2 regions of the Sphingomonas sp. NFX23 genome follow, and region 2 is predicted to be linked to the other one. Evidence: riboswitches for the same ligand, from Rfam matches in the RefSeq annotation. Region 2 holds a riboswitch; the other holds the start of a gene.
The links. A riboswitch is a leader RNA that binds a small molecule or an ion and turns the genes downstream of it on or off. The one in region 2 is predicted to bind thiamine pyrophosphate.
Positions count from the first base shown of each region.

Region 1: another riboswitch for thiamine pyrophosphate. It lies ahead of J4O76_RS09735 (TonB-dependent receptor); the one in region 2 lies ahead of thiC (phosphomethylpyrimidine synthase ThiC).

Region 1 covers NZ_JAGEKH010000003.1:457,677-472,638, reverse strand. The annotation lists gene J4O76_RS09775 (GntP family permease) at 1-279, opposite strand, end outside; gene J4O76_RS09770 (helix-turn-helix domain-containing protein) at 561-818, shown strand; gene J4O76_RS09765 (glycosyl hydrolase family 28-related protein) at 1,042-4,071, shown strand; gene J4O76_RS09760 (MFS transporter) at 4,089-5,294, opposite strand; gene J4O76_RS09755 (deoxyribodipyrimidine photo-lyase) at 5,391-6,893, opposite strand; gene J4O76_RS09750 (hypothetical protein) at 6,930-7,073, opposite strand; gene J4O76_RS09745 (GNAT family N-acetyltransferase) at 7,207-7,608, opposite strand; gene J4O76_RS09740 (hypothetical protein) at 7,794-8,129, shown strand; TPP riboswitch at 8,429-8,538, shown strand; gene J4O76_RS09735 (TonB-dependent receptor) at 8,592-10,901, shown strand; gene J4O76_RS09730 (phosphotransferase enzyme family protein) at 10,903-12,036, shown strand; gene pnuC (nicotinamide riboside transporter PnuC) at 12,033-12,590, shown strand; gene J4O76_RS09720 (hypothetical protein) at 12,613-12,969, shown strand; gene J4O76_RS09715 (hypothetical protein) at 13,018-13,410, opposite strand; gene J4O76_RS09710 (type II secretion system F family protein) at 13,463-14,455, opposite strand; gene J4O76_RS09705 (type II secretion system F family protein) at 14,466-14,962, opposite strand, start outside.
Region 2 covers NZ_JAGEKH010000006.1:195,706-210,667, forward strand. The annotation lists gene J4O76_RS17265 (TIGR00730 family Rossman fold protein) at 143-724, opposite strand; gene J4O76_RS17270 (phytoene desaturase) at 920-2,398, opposite strand; gene crtY (lycopene beta-cyclase CrtY) at 2,395-3,561, opposite strand; gene J4O76_RS17280 (GNAT family N-acetyltransferase) at 4,006-4,533, shown strand; gene J4O76_RS17285 (hypothetical protein) at 4,544-4,744, opposite strand; gene J4O76_RS17290 (beta-L-arabinofuranosidase domain-containing protein) at 4,862-6,823, opposite strand; gene J4O76_RS17295 (hypothetical protein) at 6,896-7,276, opposite strand; partial or broken gene J4O76_RS17300 (sterol desaturase family protein) at 7,335-7,763, shown strand; gene J4O76_RS17305 (DUF2141 domain-containing protein) at 7,660-8,049, shown strand; gene J4O76_RS17310 (MipA/OmpV family protein) at 8,140-8,982, shown strand; gene J4O76_RS17315 (ferritin-like domain-containing protein) at 9,376-10,368, shown strand; gene J4O76_RS17320 (ferritin-like domain-containing protein) at 10,418-11,467, shown strand; gene J4O76_RS17325 (outer membrane protein) at 11,547-12,419, shown strand; TPP riboswitch at 12,829-12,938, shown strand; gene thiC (phosphomethylpyrimidine synthase ThiC) at 12,978-14,945, shown strand.

The DNA.
Region 1 (14,962 bases), on a different contig from region 2:
GCCTTTGGCAAGCGACGCAGCGGCGCCCGACAGATGCAGCATCGCGCCGAGCGATAGGCCTAACGCGACCACCAGTCCGGTGCCGCCGATGATGTCGCCGACCCCCTTCTGCACCGCCTTGGCGACGTCGGGTAGGGGAAGTCCGGCAAGTAGGCCCACCGTGAATGCGCCACACAGCAGGCCGATAAAGGGATGGAGTCGACCGCGCACGATCATCAGGACGGCAAGCAATATCCCCGCGAGTGCGGCGATCACGAGTCGCATGTCGGCGCCGATCATCGGCGAACAGACCGCAGTCGCGCGCGCTCGTCCAGTGCTCGTGACATCACGCCCCTCCCGTTGGTCGGCGGCGCCTTCGCCTGCCGATATGATGGCAGATCTGTACGACAGGTCTTTTCGATCTGACAACAAAAAAGGCTTGATTGCGTCCGATAGCACGGCCCATAGTCAAAACCTGTCCAACCGAATCCGCGTAACGGATCACTGGATCAACAGCGATAGCCACCGCGTCTCGGCCCTAGGCCGCTGCGATTTCGGCCGGCGCACAGGGAGGGATGACCATGGAACGGCCTGGATACCATACGCACCAACCTTCGGTAGCGACCACTGCCGCGACGCGCGCCGCGTCGCCGCGCCTGACGCCGACGCAGATCAGGGTCCTTCGCGGCGTGCATTCGGGTTTGCTCAACAAGCAGATCGCCTTCGATCTCGGGATCGCCGAGGCTACCGTGAAGGTCCACATGACCGCCCTGATGCGCAAGCTGAACGTCCGCAACCGGACGCAGGCCGCGATCGTCGCGCAGACGCTGGCGATCTGACATCTCTGCTTAATCCTCGCCCGCAAGGGGGAGGTGGCGCCGTAGGCGACGGAGGGGGCGGACACGGAGCAGACGTTATCCTTACCTCCCCCTCCGTCTGGCAAGGGCCAGCCACCTCCCCCTTGCGGGGGAGGATCGAAGGTTCCCGAATACGACCTTCGTCGCAGATGAAGCGGGCCTCCACGAACGGTAGGACTGCTGTCCTGATAACGGGAGACGGACGATGGTTGCGAAATGGCTGCTCTGCGGAACGGTGCTTCTTGTCGCCAGCCCGGCCGTTGCAAAGACCGTGGCTGCAAAGACGGCGGCGCCAACCAAGTCGGTCTCGGTCTATCTCAGCCAACCCAACGATCCGCAGGCGGTAACCGTCAAGGGAGTCGGCGATGGCCGCGCGGACGATAGCGCGGCGATTCAGCAGGCGATCGACGCGGCGGCGGCTGGCGGTCATGGTGGCGTCGTGTTCCTGCCGTCGGGACGCTATCGGATTAGTCGCACGATCTTCATCCGGTCCGCCGTCCGCGTCTTCGGTGTCGGCGCGACTCGCCCGGAGATCGTCCTCGCCGACAACAGCGCGGGCTTCGGGTCCGGCGTGGCGGCGATGGTCAGCTTCACCGGCGAGGACCAGTACCGCGTCGGCAAGGCACCCGTACCGCCGCGCACCAGCGTGCCGTTCAATCCGGCGATCTTCGACGCCACCTCGAGCACTTTCTATTCCACGCTGTCCAACGTCGATTTCCGGATCGGCGACGGCAATACCGGCGCGGTCGCGGTGCGCTTCCGGGTCGCGCAGCACGGCTATCTGCGACACATCGACTTCCACATCGGCTCGGGTCTTGCCGGCGTCTATCAGGCGGGCAACGAGTTCGAGAATCTGCGCTTCTTCGGCGGTCGATACGGCATCATGTCGGAGAAGACCTCGCCCGCGTGGCAGTTCACATTGCTCGATTCGGAGTTCCAGGGTCAGCGTGACGCCGCGATCCGCGAGCATGAGGTCGACCTAACTCTGGTCAACGTCGCGATCCGCGATACGCCGATCGGCATCGAGATCGACCGCGGCTATTCGGATTCATTCTGGGGCAAGGACGTCCGGTTCGAGAACGTGTCGCAGGCGGGCATCGTCGTTTCCGCCGAGAACAGCGTCTTCACGCAAATCGGCTTCGACAATGCGGTCGCCAGCAATACGCCGACTTTCGCGCGCTTCCGCGAAAGCGGCAAGACCGTCGCGGCGGCGGGGCCAACCTACCGGGTCGCCGACTTTTCCTACGGTCTGAAGCTGGCGGGCCTCGGTACGATCGGCGAATATGCGACCGACGTCTCGATCGCGCCGCTGTCTCGACTGCCCGCCCGACGCGCGCCGGCTATTCGGGCCACGCCGGCCGTGCACGAATGGGCGAACGTGCATGATTTGGGCGTCAAAGGTGACGATACCACCGACGATACCGCAGCCTTGCAGCGCGCGATCGACACCCACCGTGTGCTGTATCTTCCGGTCGGTCGCTACCGCGTCACCGACACGCTGAAGCTGCGGCCCGACAGCGTGCTGATCTCGCTACACCCGAGCCTCACGCATCTCTATCTCCCCGACGAGACGCCGGCCTATATGGGCGTCGGTGGCCCGAAGGCGCTGCTGGAGAGCGCGAAAGGCGGCAACGCGATCGTCTCCGGGTTGGGCTTATGGACCGGTGGCGTGAACCCGCGTGCGACCGCGCTTCTCTGGAAGGCGGGCGAGGCGTCGATGATCAATGACGTCAAGATCCAGGGCGGGGGCGGCACCGTGCTGACCAAGGGCAGCCCGATCGGGTTCGGCGATCCGCGTGCGCGCTTCGATGGCCAGCATCCGAGCATCTGGGTGACCGACGGCGGCGGCGGCACGTTCGCGGCGATCTGGTCGCCGAACACGCTGGCATCGGCGGGCTTCCACGTCTCGAACACCAAGACCCCCGGCCACGTCTACGAACTCTCCGCCGAACACCATTATCGCGCCGAGATCGTCCTCGACAACGTCGAGAACTGGGAATTCCTCGCGCCACAGACTGAGCAGGAAGTGCGCGACGGCGTCGACGCGATTTCCACCGAGATCCGCAATTCGCGCAACATCCTGTTCGCCAATTACCACAGCTACCGCGTCACACGGTCGATCAAGCCGATGGACGCCGCGGTAAAGCTCTACAACTCCGGCGATATCCGTTTCCGCAACGTCCACGTGAACGCCGAAAGCGGGCTCGCGAGCTGCGATGCGAAGGGCTGCGGCACATATCTACGCGCGAGCAAATTCCCGTTCGAGAACACGATCAAGGACATGACGCGCGGGCAGGAAGTGCGCGAACTCGAGTTCGCCAAGCTCGACGTGCCGGCAGCGTCGGCCACGGCAGTGCGAACTCCGATACCGGCAACGCCGGGCGTCGAGAAACTGGCCGACGGTTTCTATTCGATCGCCGGTGGCGCGGTCGATGCGCAGGGCAAGCTGTACTTCATCGATCGTCGCTTCCAGCGGATCCATGGCTGGTCGAAGACCGAAGGCCTGTCGATCGTCGCGGAAGCGCCGCTCGACGCGGTGAACCTCGCGGTCGCCAAGTCCGGCGATCTGCTGGTGCTGTCGTCGGCCGGACGAGACGGGACCGTCTACAGCATCGATCCGACCAAGCCGGCTGACGTTCGAGTCATCGCACCAACCCCAGCCAAGGCGCGACGCGGTGCGGCTACTGTGCTGCCCGTCAACGTCTGGGCGAATGGCGAGTTCGCCGACCGGATCGATCCGACGACGTACCAATATCCACCGCTCGCCGATTTCTTCACCAGCAAGATGGGCGAGGCGAAGGCGCAGGAATATGTCTCGCCCGACGGGTCGCTGGTGCTGCCGGCGTTCCGCGTGTGGAACCAGGGGCCGGACGATCATCAGGGCTGGCGCTGGTCCGATACGCTCGACTCCTATGGGTTCGTCACGGCGCCTCCCGGCGAGCGGGTGGTGCTGACCAACGGATCGGAGAATCGCACGTATAGCGGTCTGGTCGGCGACGACGGCCGGGTGACGGACCTCAAGGTCGTCGCACCGCGCGGCGGCGAGAGCGCGACGCGTGATACGGCTGGCAACCTGTACGTTGCCAATGGACAGGTGTTCGTCTACCGGCCGGACGGCTCGCTGTTACGCCGTATCGACGTCCCGGAACGTCCGCTGCAACTCGTCATCGGTGGCGCCGATCGTCGTACGCTGTTCATCCTGGCGCACCACGCACTCTACTCTATCGGACTGTAAGCGCGTTGGGCGATCGGTCAGATCGCCCGCTTGCGCCGAACCAGGCTGGCCGTCTGGATCAGCGTCGCCAGTGCGGTCAGTACGATGCCGAGCATGGCCACGCCGAACCAGCCGGCCGCGGCCCAGGCCTGCGTCGCGGCGGCGGACCCGACCGCGCCGCCCAGGAACATCCCGCCCATAAAGATCGTGTTCAGCCGCGCCCGCGCTTCGGGGCGCAGCGCGTAGACGATGTGCTGGTTGGAGACGAGCGCGCTCTGGACGGCGAAATCGAGCACGATGACACCGACGACCATGCCTGTGATCGACGTCCACACGCCGAACAGGATCCACGATACCAGCGTCAGCGCGGCGCCGAGCGCGATCACCATATGCGGTCCCTTTCGATCCGCGTACCGCCCGGCGATCGGTGCGGCGAAGATGCCGACTGCGCCGACGATGCCGAACAGGCCCGCGACGTCGGCGCCCAGCGCATAGCGCGGCTCCTGAAGTCTGAGCGCGAGGATCGTCCAGAACGCGGTGAACGCGGCGAAGATCAGCGACTGGGTGACGGTCGCCAGCCGCAATGCGCCGAACTCGCGCCATAGCCCGACGAGCGAGCGGAGAAGACCGCCATAGGACAGTGTAGCGGCTGGCTGGCTGCGGGGCAGCTTGATCGCCATCCAGAGGCCGACCGCGAGCGCCATCGGCACGCCGAGCCAGAACATCTCGCGCCAGCCGGCATGCGTGGCGACGAAGCCGGCGAGCGTCCGGCTCAGCAATATTCCGCACAAGAGGCCTGACATGACCGTGCCGACGGTCGCCCCCCGTCGGTCCGGCGCGGCGAGGTTGGCGGCCAGCGGGACGATCTGCTGCGCGACCGTGGAGGCGATGCCCACCAGAAGCGAGGCAGCCACGACGAGCCCCGCGGTGGGCGCGATCGCGGCGGCGACCAGCGCGGCAGCCAGGACGGCGAACTGGATCACGATCAGCCGTTTGCGCTCGATCAGGTCGCCGAGTGGCACGAGGAAGAACAGCCCCGCGGCATAGCCAAGCTGCGTCGCGGTGGGGATCAGCGTGGACAGTTTGCCCGGCAGATCCTTCTCGATCACGCCGAGCATCGGCTGGTTGTAATAGATGTTGGCAACCGCAACGCCGGCAGCGGCCGCCATCGCGAACGTCACGCTGCTGGTCAGGACATAGCCCGTCGTACGAGGTTCCGGGCGGTCTTGCGCAGTCGATGTCATGGTCAATTCCGGTGTACGGCGCTGCGCCTGACGGGCGCGCCATGCTTGCAGGTGAATGGGTCGAGCGTCGTTAGCGGGCGGCGACGCGCGCTCGGGTTAGATGGGCAGTTCGCCCGTAAGGTAAAGTGCGGACGGCAGGCCCGATGGCAGCGTAGGTTCGGGCGCGGTACGCGTTGCGGCGGTACGAAGCCACTCCGGGCCACCGTCGCGGTGCCGGGTCGAGCCATCCGACCGCGTCGGCACCTTGCCGTAGATCGGCGGCCCGTCGCGACCGGGCGATCCTGCACCGAACGACGCCGCGATGTTGCCGTAGGTCGACGGATCGCGCCCGTCGAGGCTGAGCCGGTCGTTCAGGTAACAGGCGGTCGCCCATGCCGTTTCGGGATCGGGCGTCAGGGCGATGATCCGCTTGGCCCAGTACATGCGCAGATTATTGTGCATCCAGCCGTCGACCAGGAACTGGCGCTGGCAAGCGTTCCAGGTCTCGTCCCTGGTGGTCCCGTTGAGCAGGTCGGCAAGTGTTTCCACTTCCGGACGCGGGTCAGAAGCGTGCGCTGCGAGCGTTTCGCGGGCCCATTCCGAGACGCGGTCGTAGCGCTCGGGCGAGGGAAGCGCGCGAGCCTGGTAGTGGAACCATTCGCGCCATGTCAGCAGTTCGTCGGCGAATTTGGTCTTGGCGGCGGCGGGCGCATCGGCGGCTTCGACGGTGGCCATGACTTCGCGTGGGCCGATCACGCCGAAATGCAGATAGGGCGAGAGCATGCTCGCACCGACCGGTTTGGTCGCATCGTTGCGGGTCGTCGCATAGGTCGGCAGCACAATGTCCATCAGCCGTTCGAGCTTGCTTAGCGCACCGTCGCGACCGGCCGGGAAGTCCGGACTGAGCGCAAGCGAATGATCGATCGCTGCGCTAGCGACCAGCCGGTCCAGGTCGGCGTCGCTGCATGATTCGAGACGATCGGACGTGAAGGGCAGGGGGCCGTCATACGCGGCGATGTCCGCCTGAAGGTCGTCGGTCGCCAGCCAATCCGCACGCACTGCCTCGTGCTTGCGCCGGAACGCGGTGGTCGAGCCGATGCCGTCGCCGAGCAGCGCGGGGGGTACCAGGCATGCGGCGTTGACCGCGAACATCGCGACTTCGGTGCGGGCGGCGACACGGTCCGACTGCCAGCGCGCGACAAAGGTCGGCTGGTCCTCGACGAACACCGCGGCGCTGTCGGCTGCCAGACGATAGACCAGACCCTTCTCGCGCGCGTCGTCGCGGTCGACATGCTGGACGCAGGCGAGGCCGCGCTGGCGACAGTCTCGCGCTAGATCGCGGCTTGCGCCGAGAATGAACCGGTGCAGGCGATCGGACGCGTAGGGGTAGTCTTCGCGCAGCCCGTGATAGACGAGGACCGGCAGCCCGAGATCGTTGCCGAGACGGATCGCCGCGTCGATCACCGGATTGTCGCGGGCACGCAACGCCTGCTGCAGCCAGCAAAGGACGTAGCGCCCCGTCGGACGTACTTCCGCCGCGTTCATCCGGCGGACGCGGGACGCCTCGGCCCAGGAGTCCAGCGATTCTACAGTCGAAGGTTGCGAGAGCGGCGTTACCATGATGGCCCAACACACGGGGCTGGCGCGACGATCCCTTCAGGGGCGGACGTATGCCAAAGCGTCGAGTGCCTCGGAGATCAATGCGGCGACGACCGTCTGGCCGAGCGCATCAGCCTCCGCCAGCGCATCCTCGAGATGCTCGCGAAGCCGTTGATCGGGATTGAGCATCCGTTGGGGCATGTCTGAGTTATATCGCCGCAAACGTTTGGCGATACAAGTCGGTCCCTCGACTAGTCGCAAAAATCTCACGACCTGCCCGCTTAACTCCGTGAGAACTGATGTTGGTAGTAAATATCAAGGGCAATGCCGCGACTCAAAGGTCTCGGTAGTAAAAGATTTCCGCTTCGTCTGCAGGGCGCAAGCCAACGATCTGCCCGGCTAATTGCCAATTGGTGCGTGTCAAAAGTCCGACAGCGGCGCTGTTATCGATACCGGTCGAGATGAAGACTCTGCCACTCAGGACAGATTTCAGTTCGGCTATCAACGATTGGGCGATCCCGTTGCGACGATAGTCCGGATCGACGACCAGTTTGTTCACATAGTCCTTGCCGATGCATCCGCCGGTCTGCCACGCGATATAGCCTGCGATGACGCCGTCCACTTCGGCTACCAGCATGCGGCGCTCGACGATCTCCGCGATCCGGTCTCCGGGGAAGGAATCGAACGTCATCAACCGGGAAAGGTCATACGGTTCGGCGGCTCGGATCGCGGTCATGGTCTTTCCCTGTTGCAACCGATCGCTGGTTCCAGGTCGGCGACTTGAAGGGCAGAACGGACGTTCCGGCTGGAAGTCTCACGAGTTGCTTTAGATTATAGAGATTCCTGGTACGTTCTCGCTTCGGGTAGCGGGCGTGCGCGAACGAGTTGCCTGGACCGTGTTCGCGCGGATAAGCTGGCGGAATGGAAAACACCGCACCGCAGCTTGACCTGTTCACCCGCCTCGAAATCGCGATCGAGGAGCGCAACGAGGCCGCCGAAGCCTTCGACGTCTTCAAGCAGGATGCCGTGATGGCACACGCTCCGGCTGCTGGAGCAGAGCCGGCCGTGACGAGCGAGGACGCCGCCGATGCCGCCGCGGGCGAGGTCGACGACTTCAACGCGGAGGTGAACGCGCTGTTGCAGGGCGCGACGGACGCGGAGCTTGCGGGCGCGTACGACCAGTCGGGCGGCGAGGTCGGCAACCCGGTGGCCGAGGCGCTGCTGGGAGAGATCAAGCGTCGCGAGGGTCGCGCCTGATCGTACGACGTCGCCGTTAGTCGCCACATTTTGTGATGCGGTGAGTCTTTAAGCCGCGTTGCAACGTAACTGTCACACCGCCGCGGTGTTGGCGCTCCCTTGCCGACCCTGGTGGTGCTCGTCGATCGAGCAGTAGAGGCGGTCGGCCTACCTTGTTTTCACAGCATGTTTTCTGGGTAGGCCGGCCGCTGCGCGCCATTCTTGGGGAGGGGCTTGAGGTTCGCCGGTGCACCGCGTGCGGCACTCCAGCCAGATCAACGTGATAGCCCTTTCCACCACTCGCCCAACCGCCTAAGCGGCACGTATCCCCGGGGGGCCGCTGATGTGCGGCTGAGAGGTGGGCAACAGCCCATGACCCGCTGAACCTGATCCGGCTTATACCGGCGTAGGGAGGGTCTGCGGCTGGCCCGTCGTCCCTCCGATTGGAGTGGACGTGACGTTTTTTAATGCTGGTTTTTTGTTGTGACGCGCCCGTTTATAGCGCGTGGCCGCCCTGCTTTCCGGGTAGCGCTGACCCTCTCGGCGAGCCTTGCCGCATCCTCTGCAAGCGCGCAGGTCGCGTCCGAGCCTGTCGAACCCGCTGAATTCCGGGTGGTCGGCAAGCAGGACCCGGCAGGCTTGCTGCCCGACCAGAAGGTGCCACGCGCGCAGAGTGCGATCTCGGCCGACTTCATCGTCAAGCAGGCGCCGACGCTCAACGCGTTTCAGTTGGTGACGCTGCTGCCCGGCGCGAACGTCGCATCGAGCGACCCGTACGGCCTGTCGACGAGTTCCAGCCTGACGCTGCGCGGTCTCGGCCAGGACGAGATCGGCGTGCTGATGGAAGGCGCGCCGCAGAACGACATCGGCTATTATTACGCCTACCCGTCGCAGTTCGCCGACCCGGAGAACCTCAAACGCATCTCGCTCGCCCAAGGGTCGGTCGATATCGACTCGCCGACGCTCGGCGGGGCAGGGGGGATGTTGTCGCTCGCACTCGACGATCCGAAGGCGCGTCCCGGCGCACTCGTCGACCTGTCGCTCGGGAGCTACGCGGCGCGGCGTGGGTTCTTCCGCGTCGATAGCGGGATGATCGGCAATACCGGGCTGAAGGCGTTCCTGTCCTATTCGAACACCCGAGCGGATAATTGGCGAGGTGCCGGCTACGATACGCGCCAGCATATCGACGCCAAGCTGCTCAACGAATGGGGCGCCGGCAACCGCGCCAGCCTCGCGCTGTCGTACAACGACGCGAACTCGTCGAGCTACCCGAGCCCGACGCTCGCCGAATGGACCGCACAAGGTCGCGGCTTCAACTACGACAAGCGCTATACGGCGGGGAGCACCAACTACTGGCGCCTGTACCGCGCGCCGTTCCGCAACCTCTACGCCTCCGCACCGGTGCACCTCGTGCTGAACGATCGGCTGGCGCTCGACACCACCACATACCTCCAGTTCGGTTACGGCAACTCGCCCTACGGCACGCAACTGACCACCGAAGGCAATTTCCTCGGTACTGAGGAACTGGCGCAGCCGATCGCGCTGCCCGGTGCGGTCGACGGCGTTGCGACCGTGCTCGGCAACTACACCGGCGACCAGATGCGGACCGGCAACGTCAGCAAGCTGACCTTCAAGACCGGTGCGCACACGCTCACGGCGGGGTTATGGTTCGACTACGGCACCGACCGCGTCACGCAGTCCTACACCTCGATCGACGCAGACGGGCAGCCGACCGATCGCTGGGGCTATCGCGCCAAGGCGATCCGCACCGCCGATGGCCGCCTGCTCGCCTATGAGAACCAGCGCACCGTCACCGTGACGAAGGGCTTCTTCCTCGCCGACAGCATCGCGCTGACGCCGCGGCTGACGATCGATGCCGGGTTCAAGGGCGTGAACGTGCTGCGTAACGGCCGCAATTACCTCCCCGGGCCGCAGGACAAGGTGCGCAACGACAGCTTCGCCGCGCTGCCGCGCGCCGCGATCCACTACCGGATCGACGATCGCCAGCAGCTGTTCGCCAACATCACCACCAACTTCCGCACGCCCAACGAGTTCACGCTCTATAACAGCTATTATGGTGGCGAAGTGGTCGTGCAGGGGACGAACGCGCTCAAGAACGAATATTCGGTGTCGCAGGAGATCGGCTATCGGTTCATCGGCGAACAGCTATCCGCTTCGGTGACGGGCTTCCACTACAAGTTCCGCAACCGCCAGCTCGCGACCGTGCTCGACCAGGGCGGCGCGCAGGTGAATGCCACCCTCAACGCTGGCGGCCAGACCTCGTACGGCGTCGATGCGGAGATCGACTACCGCCCGGTCGCGGGTGTCAGCCTGTATCTTTCCGGCGAATATCTGCGCGCACGGATCGACGACGACCTCCCGGTCGGCGCGGACTTCCTGCCGACCAGGGGCAAGCACGCGGTGTCCAGCCCGACCGTGCAGTTCGGCGCTGGCGGGATCTACGACGACGGCCGGTTCTTCGGCAGCGTCGCGTCGAAATATATCGGCCGGCAATATGCGAGCTTCATGAACGACGAACGCATCAAGGGCTATGCGACGCTCGACTTGTCGGTCGGCATGCACCTTGCCGACTGGCTCGACGGCAAGCGCACCGACCTGCGCGTCAACGCGATCAACGTCACCGATCCACACGTCCTGGCCGGCGTGCAGTCGGTCAGCACCAATGCGCAGGACACGATCGGCCGTAACGGCACGGTGATCGCCGGCTCGCCGCCCGCGTATTACATCGGCAGCGGCGCGGCGGTCATGGCGACGATCTCGCGGGCGTTCTGAGGTGGCGTCGCAGCTGAAGCATCTGGTCCACGGCATGGGTACGACGCTGGAGGCGCCGACCTGGCCCGCCATCGCTGCGGACGAGGCTGAGGCGGTGCTGGCGCATTTTCCGGCGGCAGGGCGGATGACCGGGCTGCACTGGCATTCCCCGCGACCGTTCTCCGCCGCGACTCTGGTGTACACGACGAACGGTGCGTTCCTGTTGAAGCGCCACCATCACCTTGTCCGCACGGTCGAAGGGCTGGCCGAGGAACACGCATTCATCGCGTACCTCGCTCGCGCGGGCGCGTCGGTGCCAGAAGTTATCACGACCGCAGATGGGGCAAGCGCGGTCGCGATCGGTCCATGGTCGTACGAGTTGCACCGTCAGGCGCCGGGCGAGGATTTGTACCGCGACCGGTTGTCATGGACGCCGTTCCTGTCGCTCGACCATGCCCATGCCGCCGGCGTGGCATTGGCGGAACTGCACGTCGCGGCGCGCGGGTTCGATGCGCCTGCGCGACGCCTACAACCCCTAGTCTCGAGTTTCACGATACTTCCTGCCGCCGATCCGCTGGCTGCGGCGAGCGCATATGTTGCCGTCCGCCCGGCGCTGACCGCATTCCTTTCCGCCCGGCCGTGGCAAGCGCAACTCGCGCGATTGTTCGAGCAGGCCGATAGCGACCTGTCGTCGCTTCTCGCGAAACAGACGCCGTTGTGGACGCACAACGACTGGCATCCTTCCAACCTTCTCTGGACTCGAGCGGGCGCGGTGCGGACCGTGTTCGACTTCGGGTTGGCGGATCGCACCAATGCCGTTCACGACATCGCGACGGCGATCGAGCGAACGGCGGTGCGCTGGCTGGATCTGGGGCAGGGGGCTGACGATGCGATCGCCGATCCCGAGACGGCGCTGGCGCTGATGGCGGGCTATGCCGAAGTCCTACCGCTGAGCCATGAGGAGATCGCCGCGATCGTGTCCTTGGTGCCGTTGGTCCATGTCGAATTCGCGCTGTCGGAGGCCGATTACTTCACCGCCGTCGTGGCGGACACCGCGTCCGCCGCCATGGCTTGGGATGATTATCTGATCGATCATGCGGCGTGGTTCTTCTCGCGTCCGGGCCAGGACTTCCTGCGGCGGATCGCGCAGTCATGACGCCGCTCGAGATCGTTGCGGTCGTCGTCAGTTTTGCCGGGATATGGCTGACCGCGAAGCGCAACATGCTGTGCTGGCCAATCAATTTCATCGCCTGTGCGCTCTACTTCAAGCTGTTCCTCGACGTGCGGTTGTACGCGGACATGGTGCTCCAGGCGCTGTTCGCGATCGCCATCGTCTATGGCTGGCAGGCTTGGGCGCGCGGCACGAACGATAGCGGCGATGTCGTCGTCGAGCCGTTGCGGTCATCGCGTGCGGTTGCGGGTCTCGGCGCGGGAGCGGTCGGGGCGTTCGTGATCGGCTGGTTCATGAGCCGTTACACCGACGCGGCATTGCCCTGGGCCGACGCAACGCTCAGCAGTTTCAGTCTGGTCGCGCAATATTGGGTCGCGCGACGTCATGCGGCGAACTGGCTGCTGTGGATCGCCGTGGACGTCCTGTATGTCGGGATGTTCGCGTATAAGGGGCTCATGCTCACGGCTGGCCTGTACGCGGCGATGGTCGTGCTGGCCGTGATCGGATATCGGCGCTGGCAGGCGCGCTCCACCGGCTAGCGCGCGAAACGGAGATTGGGCGTTGGCGGACAAAAAGGACTGGGACGGCGACGCGGTCCGCAAATGGCTGGACGCACGGGGGATTGCCGCACGCTCCGAGCAAGTTGTTGCCGAGCGTGGCGGCCGTGAATTGCAGGATGATTGCGACAAGGCGTCGGCCGAGGAAATGGTCTGTTCGCTGATGAGCCGCAAAGGCGTGGCGGATAGCCAGGCCGCGTTCGGCGCCGCACTTGCCGCGATACTGGACCGCGACGAATATATCTGGCGCGGTGTCTACAACGATACGCGCTTCGACCGGCACGTGCGGTCCTACGCTAGAAAGCTGGTCAAGATGGCGAAGACGAACACCGGGTTCGAGAACGTCGCACATTACCAATAGGCTTCGATAAGGCGGCCCGCTCGGTGGTGAGTGGGCCGCCTTAAGATATTAGCGATGGTCGAAGTCGAACCAGCCGCGCTTCGTGCCATCATTATTATAGGCCGGGCGGGCCGACGACGCGGCTACGGGACGCGTGTCAGGCGACACGAAGATCGAGCGATCCTCTACCGGCGCACGGGTCGTCGTCACCGGTACGACTGGCGCTACCGGCGTGGCCTTTACGAGGCGCGCATTCTCATGCTCGGCCTCAACCGCACGCTTTTCGGCGGCGGCGGCGCGGATGTCGGCATCCTTCTTGGCGACCGCGTGCGCGTCACGCTCGGCGTGATAGCGCGCCTTCCACTTCTTGCCACCGGGATGGCTCGCCAATCCGAACAGCCAGCCGGCGACGAAGATTAGCGCGAGCGCGGCGAATTGCGTAGGCGTGGAAAACAACGGCATCGAAAAACCCTCCTGTTACGGGGGCTCAACGATCCGTTGGCGTTGCGGTTGCTTACCCCTTGAGCAGCGCGTCGGAGATCGAGCAGGCGGCTGGGCCGAGAATGACGACGAACAGCACCGGCAGGATGAACAGGATCAGCGGCACGGTCATGATCGCGGGCAGACGTGCCGCTTTCTCCTCGGCACGCATCATGCGTTCGTTGCGAAATTCGCCCGACAATACGCGCAGTGCGGAGGCAAGCGGTGTGCCGTATTTCTCGGTCTGGATCATCGTCGTGACGACGCCCTTCACCGCGTCCAGCTTCACGCGCAACGCGAAGTTCTCGAACGCGCTGCGGCGGTCGGTCAGGAAGCCCAGCTCGATCGCGGTGAGGGTGAATTCCTCGCCCAGTTCGGGATAGGCGCGGCCGAGTTCGCGCGCGACGCGGTGGAACGCGGCATCAACGGTCAGGCCGGCCTCGGCGCAAATCACGAGCAGGTCGAGCGCGTCGGGAAGGCCCTTGCGGATCGCATCCGAGCGCTTCTTGATCTTGTTGTCGAGATACAGGTCCGGCGCCTTGTAGCTCAGGATGAAGCTCATCGCGACGAGCCCGTATTTCTTGAGCGGGCCCCAGGTCGCGAAGCCATCGGTGCCGTAGACCCAATAGAGCATCGCCCCGCCGATCACGATCGGCAGCACCAAGCGTCCGAAGATCACTGCGGGCGCCCATTCCTTCGAGCGGATGCCGGCCTGCATCAGCTTGACCTGGACCGCCTTGACCTGGCTGTCCTGCAGCACTTTCATCGACGAAAGAATGCCGCGCATCCGGTCCGCGGTGTCGTTGCGGGTGACCAGTTTCGCGCGGCGCTTGGTCGAGGCGGTGATGCCGGCCTTCAACTGCTCGCGACGATCGTTCAGCGCCTTGACGCGCTTGGCCATCGGATCGTGAACCGTCGTCACCGCATAGATCGCGATCATCACGGCGAACGCGGCGACACCCGACAGGATCGTCGCGACCCAGAGTACGTCGACCCCGAGCAGGGTAGGTCCGGCGGTCTCGCCCATCGTCAGTCCCTCAGATCTCGAAGTTGATCATCTTGGCCATGATGAAGGCGCCGATCGCCATCCACATCATGCCGCCCATGCCGATCGCCATCAGCCGTTCGTCGACGAAGAACCGTTGCATGTAGGTGCCGTTGATGAACCAGATCAGCGCGAACACGATGAACGGCAGCGCGCCGATGATGTATGCGGACGCCTTCGATTCCGACGACATCGCCTTGATCTTCAGCTTCATCTGGCCGCGCATGCGCAGCACGTTGGCAAGGTTGGCCAGCGTCTCCGCAAGGTTGCCGCCGGTCTCGCGCTGGATCGCGATGGTGATGACGAAGAACTGGAATTCGGGTGTGCCGAGCCGGTCCGCGGTCTCCTGGAGCGCGGCGTCCATCGTCCGGCCGATCTTCATCTTGTCGCTGACCGAGCGGAATTCCTCGCCGACCGGGCCGTCGAGTTCATGCCCGACGACGCCGATCGTCTCGCTGATCGGCAGGCCGGAGCGCAGCCCGCGGACCA
Region 2 (14,962 bases):
GCGAAGGCCGGGGCCCAGTTGGGGGACATCAATTGGCTGGCGCTGCGCGTCGTTACTGCAACCTTCCCAACTGGGCCCCGGCCTCCGCCGGGGTGGCGGCGAACGTTGGGATGGCGGCTGGTGCTGGAGGGGGCCGTCAAACTCACAAATCGGCCGCGTTCATCCGCACGATCGGCTGCGTCGGCACGTGGCGCCCCATCCGGTCGAGCAGCACGTCCAGCGTATCCGCCACGATCAACAGATCCCGGTGTTGCGGACGCAGAAAGCCGACCTCGCCCATCTTCTCCCAGAACGCGATCAGGTGATCATAATACCCAGCGGTATTCAGCAGCCCGACCGGATCCGCATGATAGCCAAGCTGCGCCCAGCTCAACGCTTCCCATAGCTCGTCCATCGTCCCCGTCCCGCCTGGGATCGTCACGAACCCATCGGAAAGATCGGTAAACATCTGCTTGCGCTGATGCATGCCGCTGACGACGTGCAACTCGGTCAGCCCCCGATGCGCAACCTCCGCATCGACCAAGGCCTGAGGAATGACCCCGATAACCTCGCCGCCGCCTTCAAGCGCCCCATCCGCAATCGCGCCCATCAGCCCGGTCCGACCGCCGCCATAGACGAGGCCAATCCCCCGCTCGGCAAAGGCGCGTCCGAGCGCCCGAGCGCCTTCGATATAGGTGGGATCAGCCGGCGTCGCCGACCCGCAATACACAGCAAGTCTCTTCATCCCGCACCGCTAGGGGAAGCGCGCGGGGTGTCGCAAGAGAAGAATGGGTTCACGCGAAGGCGCAAAGGCGCGAAGATGTCTTTCCCGTCGCAAAGCGATCTACACACCACAAACCGCGAAAACGGACCGTGCAGCATGGCGCGATGCTCTTCACAAAAATCTCAGCGCCTTCGCGCCTTCGCGTGAACAAAGCCCTTACTTCTCGCCTTCCAACATCAACCGAGCCGTAGCCTTCGCGCTCCCGACAACCCCCGGAATGCCCGCACCCGGATGCGTGCCAGCCCCCACGAAGTACAAATTCGGAATATGCTCGTCGCGGTTGTGCACTCGGAAATACGCGCTCTGCGTCAACACCGGCTCCAGCGAGAACGCGCTACCCAGATGCGCATTCAGATCCTCCGCGAAATCCTTCGGCGCATACGAGAACTTCGTCACGATCCGCTCGTGGATATCCGGGATCAACCGCCGCCCGATCTCGTCGAGGATGCGCTTCTCCAGGATCGGCCCGATCTCGTCCCAATCCACCGGGAATTTCCCGAGATGCGGCACCGGCGCCAACGCATAGAAGGTCGAATGCCCCTCCGGCGCCAGCGAAGGATCGGTCACGGTCGGATGATGCAGGTACAGCGAGAAATCTTCCGACAGCACGCCGTGATCGTAGATGTCCTCGAGCAGCCCCTTATAGCGCGGCCCGAACAGGATCATGTGGTGCGGGATGCCGGGCCAGGTGCCCTTTATCCCGAAATGCACCACGAACAGCGACGGCGAATATTTCTTCCGCTCAAGCGACCCGGTCTTGCGCTTAGCGCTGCGCGACGTCGCCAGCAGGTCGCGATAGGTGTGCATGATGTCGCTGTTCGCCGCGATTGCATCCGCCTGACCCGACCAACCGCTTGCGCAGGTCACGCCAGTCGCACGGTCCCCGAGAGTCTCGATCGACGTCACCGGATCGTCGAGCCGCAGCACGCCGCCCAGCCGCTCGAACTGAGTCACCAGCGCCGCCACCAGCCGGTTGGTCCCGCCGCGCGCGAACCATACCCCGCCGTCACGCTCCAGCTTGTGGATCAGCGCATAGATCGCGCTCGTCGTCATCGGATTGCCGCCGACCAGAAGCGTGTGGAAGCTCAACGCCTCGCGCAGCTTCTCCGACTTCACGAAGCTCGACACGATCGAGTAGACCGACCGCCACGCCTGGTATTTCGCCAGCGCCGGCGCCGCCTTGATCATCGACCCGAAGTCGAGGAACGCGACATGGCCGAGCTTCTCATAGCCCTCGTGGAAGACCCCCGCCGAATATTGCAGGAACTTCTCGTACCCCGCCCAGTCGCCGGGGTGCAGTTTCTCGATCTCGGCGCGCATCTGCACGTCGTCGTTGGTATAGTCGAAATTCGTCCCGTCTGGCCAGTTCAGGCGGTAGAACGGCAGCACCGGATCGAGCGTCACGTCCTCGCTCATGTCGCGTCCGGTCAGCGCCCACAGCTCGCGCAGGCAGTCCGGATCGGTGATGACCGTCGGCCCCGCATCGAACGTGAACCCGTCGCGCTCCCAGAAATACCCGCGGCCACCCGGCTTGTCGCGGCTCTCGACGATCGTCGTCTGCACGCCCGCCGATTGCAGCCGGATCGCGAGCGCCAGCCCGCCGAAACCTGCGCCGATGACTATTGCGGTCTTCATGATGACATACTGCCTGCGATGGCGCGGACGGCGCGCACGATGGGGACGGGGGGCTTGCCGGTCAGAACGCGCGCCTTGTCGGAAAGCGTCGAGCGGCCGGCATAGAAACGGCCGATGAGCGATGGGGAGAGGCGGTAGAAGCGCTCGAGGATGCGGTAGCGTTCCTCCGGCTCGGCGGCGCGGAACAACATCGTGTCGAGCATCCGATAGAACCCGCGCGACTTCCACGTCGCCCGCGCCATCGCGTGCGTCGCATCGTGGAGTTTCGCGCCCGAAAAATCGCTGAGCCCTGCAAGCATAGCAGCGGTCCGCACCGCGTCAGGCAGCGAGTACCCCGTCGTCGGGTGAAACATCCCCGCGCGCATCCCGGCCTTCGCCACCCGAGCACCGCCCGACCGCCAATACGCCTCGAAATCGCCGCCCATCGCGACCGGCAACACGCCGGACTCTTCGCGAACGACGCGCTCTACGTCCCAGCCGCGCCCGGCGACATACTCGTCAATCCGCGCACCTAGCACCGGAATATCGAGATCGGGCGTGTCGCTATAATAGGTGTCCTCGACGAACATCCGATCCGCGGCGAACGGCAGGCAATAGACGAACCGATACCCGTCGATCTGCGGAATGGTCGCGTCCATCACCATCGGCCGCGGGCTTTCGTGCGGCACGCTCAACGCCAGTTCGCGCCCGAGAAACTTCTGCCACGCGAGATCGAGCAGCGACAAATCGCCCGCCCCCCGCGCGTCGATCACGCCGGTCGCCTCGATCCGGTCACCATCCGCCAGCACCACCGCGGTCGCACTAGCTCCCGACACTTTCCGCCCGAGCATCAGCGCATGCGTCGGCAGCACGCGGCGGACTTCGCGGTCGAGCCGCGTGCTCTCGATCGAATAATAGGTCGCATCGATCGTCCGTTCGTGCGCCGGGAAGCGCACGTCGTATCCGCGCCACGCATGCACCACGAGCGGTGCGACGATCCACCGATCGCCTTGCGCCACGTCGCTGCCGAAGAACGACCAGAGATGATTGCCGCCGACGACTGGCGCAGCGTCGATCAGCCGCACGTCCAACGCCGGATGCTTTGCTTTCAGCGCTAGCGCGATCATCCCGCCGGCCAAACCCGCGCCAACGATCGCAACGTCGCAGGAGATCGTCGATGCCATGCCTCCGACTAGCGCAAAGCGGGGGACACGAAAACAACCTTTCCGAACCAATCGCCCGCGAAGACAACCTGCGTTGCCGGGGGTGGGGCAGGGCTCACGTCCAATCCTCCCCCGCCAGGGGGAGGTGGCTGGCCCTAGCCAGACGGAGGGGGAGGAAAGGGAAGCCTCCGTTCCGCATCCGCCCCCTCCGTCACCTCCGGCAACACCTCCCCCTGGCGGGGGAGGATCGAGGAGTTGAGGAAAACGGCTTCAGCGCTGAGGGAAGGAGGAAAGCCCAAGCTGCTCCCCTCCCTGGAAGGGAGGGGCTGGGGGTGGGTCGGTTTCCGCAAACCGGAACGCCAGTGGCTCAAGCTGGCCGACCCACCCCCGACCCCTCCCTTCCAGGGAGGGGAGAGTGCGCGGCGACAGATACCCTTCCACCAAGATCGCTCTTAGACAGCACGAATGCCCACATCCGCCCCCACGCTAACCACCGACCGGCTAACCCTGACCGCCCACGCCGCCACAGACCTCGAAGACTGCGCCGCGATGTGGACCGACCCGCGCGTCTACACGACGATCGGCGGCCAGCCCCGATCGCGCGAGGACGTCTGGATCCGCCTCCTCCGCTCGATCGGCCAATGGACGCTGTTCGGCTACGGCAGCTGGATCGCCCGCGAGACTGCCACAGGCCACCTCATCGGCGAACTCGGCCTCATCGAAGCCCGCAGAGCCATCGACCCCCCGATCGACGCCACCCCCGAAGTCGGCTGGACGCTAACCGGCGACGCGCAAGGCAAGGGCTACGCCTCCGAAGCGCTCGCCGCGATCCTCGCCTGGACCGACGCGCGCATCCCCGCGACGACCTGCATCATAGACCCCGCCAACGCCCCCTCGATCCGTCTCGCGGAACGGCTAGGCTACCGCCTCCGCATCACGGGGACCTACCGAGACGCGCCGATCCTGATCTTCGACCGAGCCGCGGCGTCGTAAAGACCCGGCGCTATTTCTGCGCAGTAACCACCGGATTTTGCGCCGACGCGATCGGCATGGGATCGCCCGCCCGGTCGTAGAACGCCATCAACACCAGCCCCAGCGCCAATATACTCCCCGCGATCACGTAGATCAGGCTCTTGTGATCCCTGCCGGAATGGGCGCTGGTATTCGTGCCGGTATCCCCGCGCGCGGCGTTTTGATGTGCCATGCATCTCTCTCCGTATTGGCAGGTCGTCCTGCTCTGGAGAGGGAGGCTATCAGGTTTCGCCGCACTGCATAGAGGCTATCGCAACCGCACGAACGTGCCGGGACTACACCGCCCGACCTACGCCAATCCCGGCGCGATCGGCCAGTAGGTCGCATACCGCTCATGCGCCACGCGGAAATACGGCACCATCCGCACCGGCTGCCGGTCCGCCGCGAGGATCGTGAACTCCAGCGGCCGGTCCCCCGCGCGCATCTTCTCTGCGATCGTATCGGGATCGCCCGCCAGAGTCGGCGGCGTGAACGGCGCGGCATTATATTCGCCATATTTGCGCTCGTTGACGATGATGTCCGATCCCGGCGCCAGCCCCTCGCGCCCTAAGCTGCCCGCCATCACCAGCGGCCCGTAAGTGAACGCGACGATATCCGGTGCGGCCGGCGACCGCTCGACCCCGGCGCGCATATCCAGCCGCAACTCCACCGTATCGCCGTCGCGCCACCCCCGCGCCAATTCCAGATACCGGCCCGGACCGGTCGACCGCACCGCCTCGACCCCGTTCACCAGCACCACCGCGGTCCGGCTCCACCCCGGATGGCGCAGCTTCAGCGTCAGCTCGGCCGGCCGCTTCAACGTCCAGCGCAGCGTCGTCGTCGCCGCATCGGGGAACGCCGTCACCTGCGTCAGCACCGCGTCCTTGTCCTTCCAGCGCACGGCGGAGGGCACGAACAAATTCACGTACAGCGCGCGGTCGTCGTGGAAATAGATCGAGTCGCGGTATTTGACGTGGTTCTCCATCCCCGTGCCGGTGCAGCACCAGAACGAGTTCTCGGGCGTGTGATACAGCTTCATGTAGCCCGGCCGCGCACCCTGGAAGTACGTCGCCATGCCGCTATCCGGGTCCTGCGACGCGAGGATCCCGTTATACAGCGTCCGCTCGTAATAATCGGCATAGCCCGCCTGCGGATCGTGCAGGAACAGCGCCCGCGTCAGCTTCAGCATGTTGTGCTGGCAACACGTCTCCGATCCCTTCGCCGACAGGACATGCTCGGCGAAATCGGCGACCGGAAAGAAATGCTCGTTGTCGCCGTGCCCGCCGGTCGCGAACGACCGCGTCAGCGCCACCGTTTTCCAGAAGAATTCGGACGCATCGCGGTATTCGGGCTTCCCCGTCACCTCCCACACCCGCTGGAAACCGATGATCTTCGGCACCTGCGTATTGGCATGCAGCCCGTCGAGATGGTCGCGGCTCTTGGCCAGCGGCGCGAGGATCGCCTTGTGCGAGAACCGCTCCGCCATCGTCCGATACTCGGCGGTCCCGGTCATCGTGTAGAGGTCGGCGAACACCTCGTTCATGCCGCCATGCTCGGTATCCAGCATGGTCTCGAACTGCGCGTCGCTCAGCGGACGGCTCGCGACCACCGCCCAGTCGGCCAGCCGCAGCAGCACCGCACGCGCCGTATCGCTGTCCGCCAGCAGCGTTGCATCGCGCAGGCCCGCATACACCTTGTGCAGCGTGTACCACGGCACGCCGGTGATCGGATCGCCGCGCAGATGCGCCGCCACCAGCGCCGGCCCATCCGGGAACGCACAGACCAGCCCGGTCCCCGACGCCGCCTGGCACGCCGCCAGTTCGCGCGCGATATGGTCGATCCGCGCCTTGAACCGCCGGTCGCCGGTCGATCGATAGGCGAGCGCACACGCCGACAGATAATGACCCAGCGTATGCCCGTGGCAGTTGATGTCGGCCCACAGCGGATCCGATTCCCAGCCGCCGTAGACCGGTGCTTTCGGCGCCAGCCCGGCATTCACCCGGAAATTGTGGAGCATCCGGTCGGGTTGCAGCGCGAGCAGATACGCCTCGGTTTTGCGCTGCGCATGCAGGAACGGCCCCTCGCCAAGCGTGACGTCGGCCAGGTCGAACGCCTGCAATGTCGCGGTCGGCACCGTCACGGGCACCACCTCTGGCGGCACGAACGCAAACGCCTGCGAACCGATCGACAGCGAGCCCACGGTCAGAGCACCGGTCGCGACACCCGTCAGGAATTTCCGGCGGGATTGGCCCCCGCGGCACAGCTCGACCATAACGACACCCTCTTATGCTCTCATTATTTGTCTGAGTAGCAGGCGTGTCGTGCCGGCGAAAGAGGCAGAGGGTCAGGGTACCCGGTGCGCACACACATAGCTGGCGAACCGGGACACGAGCCGCGTGGTCTGCATCGCACCCATCGTCGCCGAGGTCTGGCACGCCAGCCCGTCGCGGTGGGCGCAACGCCGGTCCGCGGTATTGATGGCAGCCAACCGCGCGCGGTCCAGCCTCGACAGGTTCCGCTCGAACCCGTCCTGGAGATAATCTAGGTCGCCGGGGGTAATCGTCCGTACATGGCGTGCCGGGCACTGCCTATCGGTACGCCGCCCCAGCGCCTCGAACCCTGCACGGGTCGCGGGGGGCATACCGGAATACCCGGTTACGGTCAGGATCAACGCGAGCAGAACCATCGACGACTCCATCATGTTGTAATCGCTCGACACTATCATGTGCCTACAACGACGTCTCGCGGCCTCCTGATCGAGGCGATCCGATCGAGCCAATCACGGCGCTGTGGTAATTTCGCTACTGGTGCGGTTGATTCCGATCAACATCGGCGCGCCGGGTCTGGTACTGACGATCACGACGGCTATGGGGTAACGCATCGCATGACGTGGGGAGGTTTTCCCCCGGTTCATGTGGCGGGGCGCATGGGGCGGCTGGCTGATCACGGCGAGCCATCATCGGCGACATCACGAACGACACGGGTGCAACTATGGCCTCTATTTCCGCTTTTGGGATCGGCTCTGCGGCACCGACAAGCAACGCGGCGATCTTGCCGGCGCGCATGCGAAAGCGGCTGTTCGTAGTCGCGGCCGCAACGACGTGGGCGATGCTGTCGGCGGCGGCGCCCGTCACGCGGCTCGATGTCCAGGTCGACAATCTCCGCTCGTCAAAGGGGATGATCCGGATCTGCCTCACCGCGGACCCCGATAATTTTCCCGCCTGCGTCGACGATGCCAAGGCACTGACGCGGACGCTGCCCGCCAGTGTCCACGCCACCAGCTTTTCGGGCCTGCCACAGCGCGGCTACGCGCTCGCGATCATCCATGACGAGAACAGCAATGCGAAGCTCGATACGATCGCGGGCATCCCGCGCGAGGGCTATGGGTTCTCGCGCAATGCCGCCGTCCGCTTCGGTCCGCCGCGTTTCGATGCCGCCCGGTTCATGCTTGCCGGTGATGCCGAAATGCAACAGGTAAAAATGCGTTACATCTTCTGACCGATCGCAGCGGACCGAAAACGGTTTTACCGCGTTGCGACGTGGAACCTTTTTCTCCGGAGCATTTCCTTGCGCGCATTCACCCTTCTCATGTCTGCCGCAATCGCGGTGCTGGCAACCGCCACCCCGGCGCTCGCCCAGACCGATCCGAACCCGTCGCCAACGATCACCGACCCGCGCGACAACAACCGTATCACCATAGCGGTCGGTGCGGTGTCGATGCCCGATTACGAGGGTGCGGACAGCAATTCCTTCACCCCCGCCGGCGCCATCGTCGGCACGGTGCGCGGGCATGACTTCTTCCTCCGCGGCACACAGCTCTATTTCAACCTGATCCCGAACACGGGCGAGGTCGGTATTAACTACGAAGTCGGCGTCATCGGCGGTATCCGCCGCGATCGCACCGGCGACATCGACAACCGCCAGGTCCGCGCACTCGGCAAGATCGATACCGCGTACGAGCTCGGCGGCTATGTCGGCATCGGCAAGACCGGCGTCATCACCAGCGACTACGACACGATCACCGCGCGCGTCGCGTATGTCCACGACGTCTCGGGCACCTATGACAGCTACGTCATCACCCCGCAGGTGAACTACACCACGCCGCTGTCGGTCCGTACGCTCGTCTCGCTCGGCGTGTCGGCGGATTATGCCGGCAAGGGCTTCGGCCGCACCTATGCTGCCGTGACGCCGATCGGCTCGCTGAACAGCGGCCTGCGCACCTACGACATCAACGACAGCGGCTTCCGTCGCGCGAACGCCTCACTGTTCGTCGTGCAGAGCCTCTCGGGCGATCTGCGCCACGGCTTCGGCGTCGGCGCAGGCGTCCTCTACGGTCGCATGCTCGGCAAGTATAAGAACACCCCGATCGTCGCCGACGTCGGTGATGCGGACCAGTGGCTCTACGCCCTCGGCCTGACCTACACGTTCTAAGCTATCGATTTCGGCGGATCCGGCTCGGCCCGATCCGCCGAACGCGTTACCTTTTCTCTCTCTCTCCGGTAGGGAGAGAAAAGAGGGCCTGCCGGGCGTTTTCCGGGAGGACCAGGGAAAGGTGAAGCCGGCATCCAGCCGCCACCAAAACCCCAATCATCGCAAGCAGGTAAGCCTCTCTGCCGGGTCGTGAAATTTATTTCATCGCACCCCCTTGAACCGTGCATCCATTCTTCATGCGCGTACGTTCCTCCCCACGGACGGCCTTTTTTATGTCCGTAATTGAGCGCGTTACGAGCGGGATTCGAGCAATCGACCCGATCGGGGCATGCCCCGTTGCGCGACTGCCGCAGAGCATTTCGACGTCCGCAACAGCAAGGGGAGGACCCTGATATGACCGAGAGCGTGCACCTGATCGAAGCCCTCGATGCGCGAGTGGAACGCCGCAGCGAGCGACGTGAATTCTTCAAGACCGCGCTGGGCGCCGCTGCGATGACCGCAGCCGGTGCGACCGCGCTGTCCTTCTCCACGTCGGCGTCGGCACAGACGATCACCGATGCGGACGTCCTGAACTTCGCACTCAACCTCGAATATCTCGAGGCGCAGTTCTATTCCTACGCCGCCTACGGCACCGGCCTCGACAACAGCCTGCTCAGCGGTACCAGCACGCAGGGTGCGGTTCGCGGTGGCCGTCAGGTCAACTTCACCGATCCGATCGTCCGCCAGTACGCACGTGAGATCGCGCAGGACGAGATCGCGCACGTCAAGTTTCTCCGCACCGCACTCGGCACCGCCGCCGTCGCGCAGCCGGTGATCGACGTCAGCGTCTCGCCGACCAGCGCGTTCTCGCTCGCGGCCCAGGCTGCTGGCCTCGTCCCCGCCGGCACCGCGTTCGATCCCTATGCATCGGACGAAGCGTTCCTGCTCGGTGCGTTCATCTTCGAAGACGTCGGCGTGACCGCATACAAGGGCGCTGCCCCGCTGCTCACCAGCAAGGCCTATCTCGAAGCCGCTGCCGGCCTGCTCGCGGTCGAGGCGTATCACGCCGCGATCGTCCGCACGACGCTGTACGGCAAGGGCATCGCGACCCCGTCGCTGCGCCAGTCGGCCGACGCGATCTCGAACGCACGCGACAGCCTCGACGGTACGACCGATCTCGATCAGGGCATCTCGCCCATCTCGCAGACGCCGATCAACCTGAGCACGACGCAGGCCGCGGTCACCGCGTCGAACATCGTTCCGCTCGATGCGAACGGCGTCGCCTTCAGCCGCTCGGCCAGCCAGGTGCTCAACATCGTGTACCTCAACAAGGGTGCGGCGTCGGCAGGCGGGTTCTACCCGAACGGCATGAACGGCAACATCAAGACGAGCATCGCGGCAAGCTGATCGGTCGTCCGATCACCCGCTCTTCTTCGATATTCAGGGGATTAACCCAATGACCGATCTCAATACCAAGCTGGAAATATTCGACGCGATCGCCAGCCGTCGCAACGAACGTCGTAACTTCCTGCGCTTTGCCGGCGGTTCCGCGCTCGCCATCGGCGGCGCCACGCTGCTCTCGGCATGCGGCAGCGACGATTCCGATCTCGCACCGACCCCGACTCCGGGACCGGCTCCGGTTGCGGCACTGAACGACGCCGACGTGCTCAACGTCGCACTGAACCTCGAATATCTCGAAGCGCAGTTCTACGCCTTCGCGGCATTCGGTGTCGGCCTCAACGCCAACATGCTGACCGGCATCGGTACGCAGGGTGCCGTCACCGGCGGCGCACAGGTGCCGTTCCAGGATACCGTCGTCCGTGAATACGCGCGCGAAATCGCGATCGACGAAGTCGCACACGTCGCCTTCCTGCGCTCGGCGCTCGGCAGCGCCGCCGTCGCCCAGCCTGCGATCGACATCTCGGTCGGCACGGCTGCCGCTCCGGGTGCGTTCACCGCGGCCGCCCGCGCGGCTGGCGTCATCGGTGCAACGGGTGTGTTCAACCCCTATGCCGACGACAACAGCTTCCTGCTCGGCGCGTACATCTTCGAAGACGTCGGTGTGTCGGCCTATAAGGGCGCAGCACCGCTGATCGCCAACAAGACCTATCTCGAGGCCGCCGCCGGCATCCTCGCGGCAGAGGCGTATCACGCAGGCCTGATCCGCACGATCCTGTATCGCAAGGGTCTGCAGACTCCGAACCCGATCCCGTCGCTCATCACCGCCGCCAACCAGATCAGCGACGCGCGCGACAGCCTCGACGGCACCGTCACCAACGCGACGACCGGCGTGATCGGCGACGACGACCAGGGCATCACCGGGTCGGATCCGACGATCTCGAACATCGTGCCCACCGATGCGAACGGCCTGGCCTACAGCCGCTCGGTCGCTCAGGTGCACAACATCGTCTACCTGACGCCCACTGCAAAGATCGGCGGCGGCTTCTTCCCCAACGGGACCAACAACCGCCTCGACTCGCTGCGGACCAGCGGCGCCAACGCGTGATCGCGATCACTGCCTGAAACTGAAACCTTGGGCCGCGGCGAGCAATGGGAGCGCCGCGGCCCTCGTTTGGGGAACGACCATGACCAACTTCACGAAGCTCACCATGCTCGCCGGTCTCGCGACCGCGGGCATTTTCGCTGTCCCGGCCGCCGCGCAGGACATGACCACCGACACCAAGCCGTTCTCGGGCGTCTATATCGGCGCGGCCGGCGGCTATGACGTCCAGGGCAACGACGTCGGCTCGTCGATCCTGTTCGACCGCAACAACGACGGCAATTTTAGCGACAGCGTCAACACCATCACCGGCGCCAACGCCTTCTCGCCGGGCTTCTGCAACGGCTCCGCCCGCACCGCGGTGCCCGCTTATGGTTGCCGCAACGACGACGACGGCTGGTCGTATTACGGCCGCGCGGGCTTCGACGTGCAGCGCGGTCCGTTCGTGGTCGGCATCGTCGGCGAATTCGGCAAGTCCGAGATCACCGACAGCGTCGCCGCCTTCTCGACCACGCCCGCCAGCTACACGATGGCACGCAAGCTGAAGTGGGAAGGCTCGGCCCGCCTCCGCGCCGGTCTCGCCGCGCGCAACACGCTGTTCTACGCCACCGGCGGCGCCGGCTATGCCAAGATCGACAATCTGTTCTTCACCACCAACACCGCCAACGCGTTCGCAGCCACCGGTTCGGACAAGAAGTGGGGCTATGTCGGTGGCGGCGGCATCGAGCAGAAGCTGACCAAGAACATCTCGATCGGCATGGAATACACCTACCACCAGTACAAGGATGACGACGCACGCGTCCTCGTCACCGCTGGCAGCGCGATCACCGGCAGCCCGGTCTTGCTCGCGAACAACCCGTTCGTGCTCGCCCCCAACACCGCCGGCACGGCCTTCCGCCGCAGCGACGACCAGTTCCGCTGGCACTCGCTGCGCGGCACGGTGAGCTTCCGGTTCTGAGGCGAAGGGCGGCCTGCACCAAGCTGGTGCATGACTCGCCCAAGCCCGACAAGCGCAGCAAAGCACGCCACAAGGCGTAGCTCAGCTACGACTGACGGCGCGCGGAGTGACAGAAAAGGCCGTTGCCCCAACCCGGGCAGCGGCCTTTTCTTTATGTGCTCGATCCTCCCCCGCCAGGGGGAGGTGGCACCGAAGGTGACGGAGGGGGAGGGCCACGCAACAGCGGTGATCCCTTACCGCCCCTTCGTCTGGCAAGTGCCAGCCACCTCCCCCTGGCGGGGGAGGATCGCTAAAGCTTCCGATCGCCCTGAGCGAAGTCGAAGGTCAAGCCCCAAGCCCAAACGTCTCGCCCCCGCACCCCAAGCCCCCCCAAATTCCCCATTGCACCCCACCCCAACCCCCCTATGCTCACCCCACCCCGGGGGAGCGCTAATCCGCGCTTGAGAGGAAGGCAGGAGCCTTCGACCCGCTGAACCTGATCCGGTTGATACCGGCGGAGGGAGGGAGCGGTCGCCACAGAACCGTAAGCCTTGCTCCGAGACCCGTAGGAGCAAGCGCATGGCCGTCACGCAAAAGACCACCGACATCGGCGTAACCACCGGCCCGATCCGAGGCTCGCGCAAAATCCACGTCGCGGTCCCCTCCAGCCCGGAAGTCCGCGTCGCCATGCGCGAGATCATCCTCGACCCGAGCTGCTCCGAACCCCCGTTACGCGTCTACGACACCAGCGGCCCCTACACCGACCCCCGCGCGACGATCGACATCAACGCCGGCCTCCCCCAGCTCCGCCGCGCCTGGATCGAAGCCAGAGGCGACGTCGAATCCTACGAAGCCCGAGAACTCCGCCCCGAAGACAACGGCTATCTTGCCGCCAGCCGGCTCGGTTCAGACCGCACCGCCCAAGCGGCATCGCAGGGCGGCAACAAAGACTCCGGCGTCCCCCAATTCCCCGCCACCATCAAGCGCCCCCTCCGCGCGCGCGCCGGCCACAACGTCAGCCAGATGCACTACGCCCGCCGCGGCATCATCACCCCAGAAATGGAATACGTCGCCACCCGAGAAAACCTCGGCCGAGCCATGCTGAAAGACTACAAGCGAGACGGCGAAAGCTTCGGCGCGCAGATCCCCGACTTCGTAACCCCCGAATTCGTCCGCGACGAGATCGCCCGCGGTCGCGCGATCATCCCCAACAACATCAACCACCCCGAATCCGAACCGATGGCGATCGGCCGCAACTTCCTCGTCAAGATCAACGCCAACATCGGCAACTCCGCGGTTGCCAGCAACGTCGCCGCCGAAGTCGACAAGCTCGTCTGGTCGATCCGCTGGGGCGCGGACACGGTGATGGACCTCAGCACCGGCCGCAACATCCACGACACCCGCGAATGGATCCTGCGCAACTCGCCAGTCCCGATCGGCACCGTGCCCATCTACCAGGCGCTCGAAAAGGTCGGCGGCGTCGCCGAGGACCTCACCTGGGAGATCTTCCGCGACACGCTCATCGAGCAGGCCGAACAGGGCGTCGATTACTTCACGATCCACGCCGGCGTGCGCCTCGCCTACATCCCGATGACCGCGAAACGCGTCACCGGCATCGTCTCGCGCGGCGGCTCGATCATGGCGAAATGGTGCCTCAGCCACCACAAGGAGAGCTTCCTCTACGAGCGCTTCGACGAGATCACCGAGATCATGAAGGCGTACGACATCGCCTACAGCCTCGGCGACGGCCTGCGCCCCGGCAGCATCGCCGACGCCAACGACGAAGCGCAGTTCAGCGAACTCTACACGCTCGGCGAACTCACCCACCGCGCGTGGAAGAGCGACGTCCAGGTCATGATCGAAGGCCCCGGCCACGTGCCGATGCACAAGATCAAGGAGAACATGGACAAGCAACTCGAGGTCTGCGGCGAAGCACCCTTCTACACGCTAGGACCACTCACCACGGACATAGCCCCCGGCTACGACCACATCACCAGCGGCATCGGCGCCGCGATGATCGGCTGGTACGGCACCGCGATGCTCTGCTACGTCACGCCCAAGGAGCACCTGGGCCTCCCCGACCGCGACGACGTCAAGGTTGGCGTAGTCACCTACAAACTAGCCGCCCACGCTGCCGACCTCGCCAAAGGCCACCCCGCCGCCCAGATGCGCGACGACGCGCTAAGCCGCGCAAGGTTCGAGTTCCGCTGGAGAGACCAGTTCAACCTCTCCCTCGACCCCGACACCGCCGAACACTACCACGACCAGACGCTGCCAGCCGAAGGCGCCAAGACCGCCCACTTCTGCTCGATGTGCGGCCCGAAATTCTGCTCGATGAAGATCACGCAGGAGGTGCGCGACTTCGCGGCGAAACAGAACGCACCGGCTGACACGTTCCTGTCCGCGGGGGTTACCGTGAAGGCCGATGATTCCCGCGCACTCTTTGCCAAGGGCGCGACGCATGCCGATGCGGAGAAGGGCATGGCCGCGATGAGTGAGGTGTTTAAGGAGCGCGGTGGCGAGATTTATCTTCCAGCGTCGGAGTAGCGATCATTCTCTTGATT